DNA from 4 places in the Erwinia sp. CGal63 genome. Region 1 is predicted to be linked to each of the others. Evidence: predicted binding sites of a transcription regulator. Region 1 holds the regulator's gene; each other region holds the start of a gene.
What was found. The regulator Fur, encoded in region 1, represses iron uptake genes when iron is present. The targets are predictions, from matches to a motif close to ATAATAATGAGAACNACTATCAA.
Positions count from the first base shown of each region.

Region 2: the regulator Fur is predicted to act here: its motif matches at 1,273-1,295, upstream of fes (enterochelin esterase).
Region 3: the regulator Fur is predicted to act here: its motif matches at 1,310-1,332, upstream of bfd (bacterioferritin-associated ferredoxin).
Region 4: the regulator Fur is predicted to act here: its motif matches at 1,017-1,039, upstream of fhuF (siderophore-iron reductase FhuF).

Region 1 is NZ_JAKUMN010000006.1:38,195-40,399, reverse strand. It holds gene MKZ79_RS17030 (beta-N-acetylhexosaminidase) at 1-930, shown strand, start outside; gene fur (ferric iron uptake transcriptional regulator) at 991-1,434, opposite strand; gene fldA (flavodoxin FldA) at 1,781-2,205, opposite strand, start outside.
Region 2 is NZ_JAKUMN010000001.1:351,295-353,499, reverse strand. It holds gene fes (enterochelin esterase) at 1-1,213, opposite strand, end outside; gene MKZ79_RS01425 (MFS transporter) at 1,496-2,205, opposite strand, start outside.
Region 3 is NZ_JAKUMN010000008.1:26,409-28,613, reverse strand. It holds gene tuf (elongation factor Tu) at 30-1,214, shown strand; gene bfd (bacterioferritin-associated ferredoxin) at 1,369-1,563, shown strand; gene bfr (bacterioferritin) at 1,647-2,120, shown strand.
Region 4 is NZ_JAKUMN010000003.1:317,505-319,709, forward strand. It holds gene MKZ79_RS12795 (YbaK/EbsC family protein) at 1-97, opposite strand, end outside; gene fhuF (siderophore-iron reductase FhuF) at 188-982, opposite strand; gene MKZ79_RS12805 (GGDEF domain-containing protein) at 1,369-2,205, opposite strand, start outside.

The DNA of each region.
Region 1 (2,205 bases):
TGCCAGGCGTTGGTGAAGTCGGGCAAGGTCGCCGACATGGATCACCTGCCCAGCTATTTCGGCAAAAAAGTCAGCGAGAGCGTTAACGCGCACGGTATTGAGAAAATGCAGGCGTGGCAGGATGGCCTGAAGGACGCGAAGGGCGCCGCAGATTTCGCCACCAAACGCGTCGGCGTCAACTTCTGGGATACGCTCTTCTGGGGCGGCTTCGACAGCGTTAACGACTGGGCTAACAAAGGCTACGAGGTCACCGTTTCCAATCCGGACTATCTCTATATGGATTTCCCTTACGAGGTGAATCCGCACGAGCGAGGCTATTACTGGGGCACGCGCTTCAACGACGAGCGTAAAATGTTCAGCTTCGCGCCGGACAATATGCCGCAGAACGCGGAAACCTCGGTGGATCGCGACGGCAACTACTTCAGCGCTAAATCCGACAAACCGTGGCCGGGCGCCTATGGCATCTCAGCCCAGCTCTGGAGCGAAACCGTGCGTACCGATGAGCAGATGGAAGCGATGATTTTCCCTCGCGCTATTTCCGTGGCGGAGCGTGGCTGGCATCGTGCGGCCTGGGAAGAGACCTATCAGGCGGGACGTGAATACAAGGGCGGCGAAACGCACCATGTCGATCAGGCCGCGCTTAACCGCGACTGGCAGCGCTACGCCAATCTGCTGGGGCAGCGTGAACTGGCGAAGATGGATAAAGCCGGTATCCATTACCGTCTGCCGCAGCCGGGCGCGCGCATTGTCGAAGGCCGGCTGGAAGCCAATATCGCGCTGCCCGGTCTTGCTATCGACTACTCGCTGGACGGCGGCAAAAGCTGGCAGCGCTATCAGGATAACGCTCGTCCGAATGTTGCAGGCGAAGTCATGATTCGCGCCGTCAGCAGCGACGGCAAGCGCTTCAGCCGCGTGGAAAACCTGAAATAACCGTTTCTCAGACGAAAAAAAACCGGCGAGCGATCGCCGGTTTTCTGTTTTTAAATTAGCTTACTTGTCGTGCAGCGTATCATCTTCACGGCAGTCGCCGGTAGCACAGTGGCCGTAGAGATAAAGGCTGTGGTTGCTGAGCTTGATACCGTGTTTCGTCGCTATATCACGCTGGCGGGATTCAATCGACTCATCGCTGAACTCGATAACCTTGCCGCAGTCCAGGCAGATCAGGTGATCGTGATGATGCTGTTGGGTCAGTTCAAAAACGGACTTTCCGCCTTCAAAGTTGTGGCGGGTAACGATCCCCGCATCGTCAAACTGGTTCAGAACGCGGTAAACCGTCGCCAGGCCAATCTCTTCGCCCATATCGATCAGGCGTTTATACAAGTCTTCCGCACTGACATGATGGCACTCTGGTTCCTGAAGCACTTCCAGAATTTTCAGTCGAGGAAGCGTGACTTTCAGGCCGGCCTTCTTTAATGCGGTGTTATTGTCAGTCATGCGGATATTGTCCTGTTACTTTACTGGTCACTAAGTGGCTGAAAAGCCGTGAGCATCGGTCGACGCAAAAGCTGAGCGTCTCATTATAGAACCGATGCCTTGAAGAAACCACAGCGGAGATGCAAAACCATCAGAGGATGTAAGGATTACGAAGTCGTTACGTCCGAAAAAGCAAGCACCCATGTACGCTGGGTTATCCGTTCGATCTTCCGATGCCAAATACTGGCGAAGCGGAAACGAAGCAGGGTTATTCTACCGTTTTGAGGGTAAAAGTTACAAATATGTATCTATTACTGCTATAGGAAAAACCGCTGGCCCACTGTGGTTAACCCAGTGGGCCAGGCTGTCAGGCTTCGATGATATCCTGCAGCTGCAGTTCGTCAGAGATCTGTTTGACCCACTTCTCAACGCGTTCGTTGGTCAGCTCCGGCTGGCGATCTTCGTCGATGGCCAGGCCCAGGAAGTGATTGTCGTCCGCCAGCCCTTTAGAAGCTTCGAAGTGGTAACCTTCGGTAGGCCAGTGACCTACGATCACCGCACCGTTAGGTTCGATGATGTCGCGGATGGTGCCCATCGCGTCGCAGAAGTACTCCGAGTAGTCTTCCTGATCGCCGCAGCCGAACAGCGCCACCAGCTTGCCGTTGAAGTCGATCTCTTCCAGCGTCGGGAAGAAATCATCCCAGTCGCACTGTGCTTCGCCGTAGTACCAGGTTGGGATGCCCAGCAGCAAAATATCAAAGGCTTCAAGGTCTTCTTTGCTGCTTTTAGCGA
Region 2 (2,205 bases), on a different contig from region 1:
CGGATTCAGGCCGCCACAGCGTGGTCAGCCCGTTAATAAGGCCGCCTCGCCAGCACAGGGCGTCGTGGCCGCCGTCAAACAGGCGATAGTGCAGCGCCGGGCAGTTTTTTTGCAGCAGCGGCCAGAGGCGCTGATTGGCCTGAAGCACCACCGGCTCGCGCAGGCCCGCTTCCAGGTAGATACGCAGCGTTCCGGCGTCGAGCCGTTTCTGCAGCAGCTGTTCCGTCAGCCAGCCGTCTTCGCCGGTTCGCTGGCGGTGCGGCCACCAGAAGGAGCCGGACTGGCTGAGCGCGCAGCCAAAGCGCTGCGGCCAGTGCAGTGCGGCATAGAGCGCGGAAAGGCCGCCGAAACTCTGGCCGGCGATAACCGTGCTCGCCGGATCGTCGCGCCAGCGCGTCTGCTGTGAAAGCTGCGGCAGCAGTTCTTCCTGTACCGCCAGCCAGAAATCGGGATTGCAGGTCAGCTCTTCGCCGCGATGCCGCGTGTCGATAGCGTCAATCAGCAGATAGACCGCTGGCGGCAGCTGGCCGCGTTGGGTTTCCGCCTGCAGCGCCGACCAGACCGGCATCTGTTCCGCCCAGAACTGGCCGTCCAGCAGAATAGCCAGCGGACGCTGCTCCGGCTGGCTTTCGCCCGTGGCGAAAAGCCAGACCCGACGTTGGTTGCCCAGACGGTTGCTTTGCCAGGTGAGACAGCGCGGCGCGGCGTAGTCGACGTTATCCGTCCAGCCCGGCTGTGTCGGCGCCTGCGGCAGGTGGAGTGCGGAAACGGGATGGCCGCGTCCGCCACGCCAGCTGCTGTGAGGATTAAGCGGATCCGCTATCGCCTGCGGCAGCAATTTTTGCCAGCCTTCGCGCAGCGCGGCGCGATCGGGCGGGCTTTGCAGCGCGGCGGCGGAAAAGTCGCTTTCACTCTCCGAGGGGATAAAACAGTAGCTTCCCCGCCAGCCTGCATGAAGGCGGATCTGCCATTGCCAGACAGCCGTGCCGTTAATGCGCTGCAGGCTTTGCGGCGGGCGCTGCTGGTGATGATCGGTAATGCCGGTGATGTAAATCCATACCCGCTTTATTGGTGAAGTCCGTTCCGTTCCGGCAGGATCTTGCCAGTAAAAGGTGACGGTGCAGATATCGCCTTCCGTCACGATTGCCGGTGATCCCAGCGCCAGCTTGCTTCGCCAGGCCGCCTGCGCGCCGCTTTCCCAACCGCCAGTCATATCATAACCTTATGTAATTAATACTAAATAACCTCGGGACTGCAGAGCTGCCAATTTTATTGATAATAGTTTTCATTTGCAATAAGAAATAGCGCGGAAATTTTGCGGGGTGGTAAGGCGTTAACCCACAGAAAAGAAGAGGAAAGACAAGAGGAGCGGCGTGAGGTCGAACGGGAAACTTGCCGGCTGACGAAGCGTTAAAACGATGCGGATGCCGTGGAAAAGAGGGCCGACGATAAGAATAACAGCGCCGCTAATGAGCGGCGCTTGCCGATAGCGCGGTCAGGGAGCGCTGGCGATTTCGTTGGCGGCAGGATCGTGCAGCCGCTGCCGTTTGCGCAGGCTCGGGAACCAGGCCATCCACAGCCCCACCACCACCAGCGTGCCGATACCGCCGATCGCCGCAGCCGGCGCCGCGCCCAGCCAGGCCGCCAGCATTCCCGATTCAAATTCGCCGAGCTGGTTAGAGGTGTTGATAAATATCGAGTTCACCGCGCTGACGCGTCCGCGCATCTCGTCCGGCGTATCCAGCTGCACCAGCGAACCGCGAATCACCATGCTGACCATATCGAAGCCGCCCAGCGCAAACAGCGCCAGCAGCGAGAGCCACAGCTCCTTTGACAGCGCGAATACCAGCGTCGCCACGCCGAATCCGGCTACCGAGGCAAACATAATTTTACCGACGTTGCGCTCCAGCGAGCGGCTGCTGAGCCAGAAGCCCACCAGCAGACCGCCAACGGCTGGCGCGCCGCGCAGCAGGCCTAATCCCCACGGGCCGGTATGCAGGATATCTTTGGCGAAAATGGGCAGCAGCGCCGTCGCGCCGCCCAACAGCACGGCAAAAAGATCCAGCGAGATGACGCCCAGCACGTCCGGCCGGTTGCGAATAAATTTCACGCCGGCGAAGACGCTGGCAAAGGTGGCTGGCGTCCGCGGCGGCGGCGCATGGTCGTAGCGCAGGCGGCTGACCATAATCACCGAGATAAGGTAGA
Region 3 (2,205 bases), on a different contig from region 1:
GGAGAGCACAGAAAGTAAGGAATATCGCCGTGGCTAAAGAAAAATTTGAACGCTCCAAACCGCACGTCAACGTTGGTACTATCGGCCACGTTGACCACGGTAAAACTACCCTGACTGCTGCTATCACCACCGTACTGGCTAAAACCTACGGCGGTTCTGCTCGTGCATTCGACCAGATCGATAACGCGCCAGAAGAAAAAGCTCGTGGTATCACCATCAACACTTCTCACGTTGAGTACGACACCCCGACTCGCCACTACGCGCACGTTGACTGCCCAGGCCACGCCGACTATGTGAAAAACATGATCACCGGTGCTGCGCAGATGGACGGCGCTATCCTGGTTGTTGCTGCGACTGACGGCCCAATGCCGCAGACCCGTGAGCACATCCTGCTGGGTCGTCAGGTTGGCGTTCCTTACATCATCGTGTTCCTGAACAAGTGCGACATGGTTGATGACGAAGAGCTGCTGGAGCTGGTAGAGATGGAAGTCCGTGACCTGCTGTCACAGTACGACTTCCCGGGCGACGACACCCCAATCGTTCACGGTTCCGCGCTGAAAGCGCTGGAAGGCGACGCTGAGTGGGAAGCGAAAATCATCGAGCTGGCTGGTCACCTGGATAACTACATCCCGGAACCAGAGCGCGCTATCGACAAGCCGTTCCTGCTGCCAATCGAAGACGTGTTCTCTATCTCCGGCCGTGGTACCGTTGTTACCGGTCGTGTAGAGCGCGGTATCGTTAAAGTGGGCGAAGAAGTTGAAATCGTTGGTATCAAAGATACCGTGAAATCAACCTGTACCGGCGTTGAAATGTTCCGTAAGCTGCTGGACGAAGGCCGTGCGGGCGAGAACTGCGGTATCCTGCTGCGCGGTATCAAGCGCGAAGATATCCAGCGTGGTCAGGTTCTGGCTAAGCCAGGCACCATCAAGCCACACACCAAGTTCGAGTCTGAGGTTTACATCCTGTCTAAAGACGAAGGCGGCCGTCATACTCCGTTCTTCAAAGGCTACCGTCCACAGTTCTACTTCCGTACTACTGACGTGACCGGTACCATCGAACTGCCAGAAGGCGTGGAAATGGTAATGCCAGGCGACAACATCAAAATGGTTGTTACCCTGATCCACCCAATCGCCATGGACGATGGTCTGCGTTTCGCAATCCGCGAAGGCGGCCGTACCGTTGGCGCGGGCGTTGTTGCTAAAGTTATCTCTTAATTGTTGATAATTTAAAGCTGATAAAAAGAGCACTTCGGTGCTCTTTTTTTATGTCTGCAATTTGCTCTGAGGGGATAGAGCCGCAGCGCGTTCAGATTGAAATAAAAACGATTCTCATTTACAATATGGTTGTTCTCAGCGCCGGGATAAAACCATGTACGTCTGTCTTTGCAACGCCATTAGCGATAAAACGCTTCGCGAAGTGGTTCGCCGCTATCAGCCCAAATCGATTCAGCAGCTGCGCCAGCTAATACCGGTCGGTAAACAGTGCGGCAAATGCCTGCGCCAGGCGCGCGACATCATGAACGAAGAGCTGCCCAACGCGCCGCTCTATAAAGAGATCGCCTGATAAGTCCCTGCATTTTGTCCTGCTTTTTTGACTTCCCTGACAACGCATCTACGATCTGATTAACCGGAAGCGGAGGATGCAAAATGAAGGGCGATGCCAAAATCATAAGCTATTTGAATAAACTGCTTGGAAATGAGCTGGTTGCTATCAACCAGTATTTTTTGCACGCGCGAATGTTCAAAAATTGGGGACTGATGCGCCTGAACGATGTTGAGTATCACGAGTCAATCGACGAGATGAAGCATGCGGACAAATATATCGAGCGCATACTTTTTCTGGAAGGGCTGCCGAACCTGCAGGATTTGGGGCGGTTGCGCATCGGCGAGGACGTTGAAGAAATGCTGCGTTCAGATCTGACGCTGGAGCTGGAAGGCGCCAGAGATCTGCGCGAAGCCATCGCTTATGCTGATAAGGTTCATGACTATGTCAGCCGCGATATGATGATCGTCATTCTGGAAGATGAAGAACACCATATCGACTTCCTGGAAACGGAGCTTGAGCTGATTAGCAAAATCGGTATCCAGAATTATTTGCAGTCACAGATAAAACCGGAGTAGCAGTAGAGATGGGGTTCAAAAAACAGACGCCGCTGAAACAATAACTTCAGCGGCTTTTTTTCGCCTGACGCCATTTTATTCCCCG
Region 4 (2,205 bases), on a different contig from region 1:
CCGCCTGCGCCACCGTCGCGGTGCTTTCCGCCAGCTCAATAATGTCGATATCGGGCGCGTGGTCGGCAAAAAATTGCCGTACAGACTCCAGGCTCATGCTTCCGCTCCTTTAGACTAGGGGCGATAAAGCTGCCATAGCGCGGGCTGGCTGTAAACGGGTCAGGAAAAATTGAGAAAGTTCGGGGCGTCAGACCGGCTTGAGCGTGCAGTTGCCGCAGCGTTCTACGGCCGGCAGTCGATAGCGCTGACAGCAGGTACGGCGCTGCATCTCGCCGTCGCGCGGCAGCATGGTGCGGTAAAAGGGATTATCGGCGCCGTCGGCCAGCGAACGCGAGAAGAAAAAGGCGTGCTCCAGCTCGGCGCGCAGGCTTTCGCCCAGCAGCGGAGCCAGCTCGCCCAGGAACCACGAGACGGCAAAACCGGTATTGCTCCAGATTAGTTTGCCGTTGATTTCGCCATGCTGCTCTATGCCGGTCACTATCGGCATCAGGCACTGTTGGATCAGGCGATCCATACGGCGGCGCGGACTGAGATAGCGCGCCTCTTCATCTTCCTTTACGTCAATCCAGAAAGCCGCAGGCCGACCCGTTTCGTGAAACTCAACGTGGATACGCTCCGGCGAGCAGTCCAGCGCCCGGTTTTCCAGCAGCAGCGCCATCATCAGCGGCGGCAGAAGCAGGCCCAGATACCACTGCGCCCACAGCGACTGCAGCGGCTTGTTTTCCCTTTGCAGTTCGCCGTGCTCGCGATAGATAAAATCGCCGTAGAGCGCATTCAGCCGCGCGAACTGCTCAGGCTGAGACCACTGCTGCAGCGTAAGCGCTTCGGCGGGCGGCGCGTCGTTAAGCTTTATCGTCTCCAGGAAATAAGCGCGATGCTCGCTGAAGAGCGCGCGCAGCGAACCAGCCAGCGGACGATGGCTCTGCAAAAAGATGAGCGGGGAAGCGGCTGACTCGGGTACCTGACGACGAAGCGTGCTCATGGGTTATCCAGCATCAATCTAAGTGGGAAAACAAATGATAATCGTTCTTGATTGTATCTGAGGCGCAGCGGACAAACAAGCGTCATTTGGCGCGCCGATCGCGCGCGTAATAATCCCGGAATGCGTTAATTTGCATTAATGACGTAATCAAAAAAAGAGACGGTTCTTTTCTCGCTGCCATTAATTTGCATTTAAGAATTTTTGCAGAGAGAAATAATGGCTCAGGGAGAGGAATAATAAAACCTGTAGCCGATTTTAGCGCGGATGCGCATAAAGGAAATCTGAAAAAATCCGCCGAATGCGGCTATGTTCGCAGGCGATAAATCAAATAACAATATTAAGGCAAATTATTTCGCCGACCCGTAGCGGTCAGGTCGGCGAATCTATTAAAGTGCGTCCGCCGGTCTGGACAAATCTTGTCGGTCAACCTCTTCCCAGGAGAGAATAGTATTTCGGCCGCGATTTTTTGCCAGATAAAGCGCGCGATCGGCATTGGCGATCGCGCTGTCAAAATCCTCATCGATTATCGGAGCAAAACCGGCGCTGAGAGTGACATGCGTGGCGACGCGTTCATTAAAAAGATGAGGAATATCCAGTTCATGAATATAGTGGCGGATACGCTCCGAGAGCTTCATGGCGATGGCTTCGTTCACGTTGGTCAGCAGCACCAGAAACTCTTCTCCGCCGTAGCGCGCCACAATATCGCGGGAGCGTACCGCGTCGCGGATGGCGATGGAAACGCGCGCCAGCGCCTGGTCGCCCATCGCATGACCGTAGTTATCGTTGTAGGCTTTGAAATGATCGATATCCAGCAGCAGGACAAAGTGGTTACCTGCATGATTATCAAAGATATTTTTTAATCTGTTCATCAGCCCGCGACGGTTATAGAGGCCGGTCAGCGGATCGAGCATACTCAGGTCGCTCCAGGCCTCTTTCTCTTCATAGAGCTGGTTGACGAGGCGACGGGTAAAGCGGTCGCGCCGGCGCTGCAGCATATGGTTGAGCGTAAAGCCCACCAGCGGCAGCAGGATAACAAAGGCGATAAGCAGCGTATCCTGACCGCGATCCAGCACGATGATCGTGGCCGAAGGCGGCGCGGTGTGCAGGCAAAACGCCAGCAAGTTATCATTCAGCGCAATTGCCGCGATAAAAAAAGCGCTAAAGAGGCTGAGCAGCAAAAAGCTGTTGTCAAAATAGAAAACTAATTCAAATGAGCGAACGAT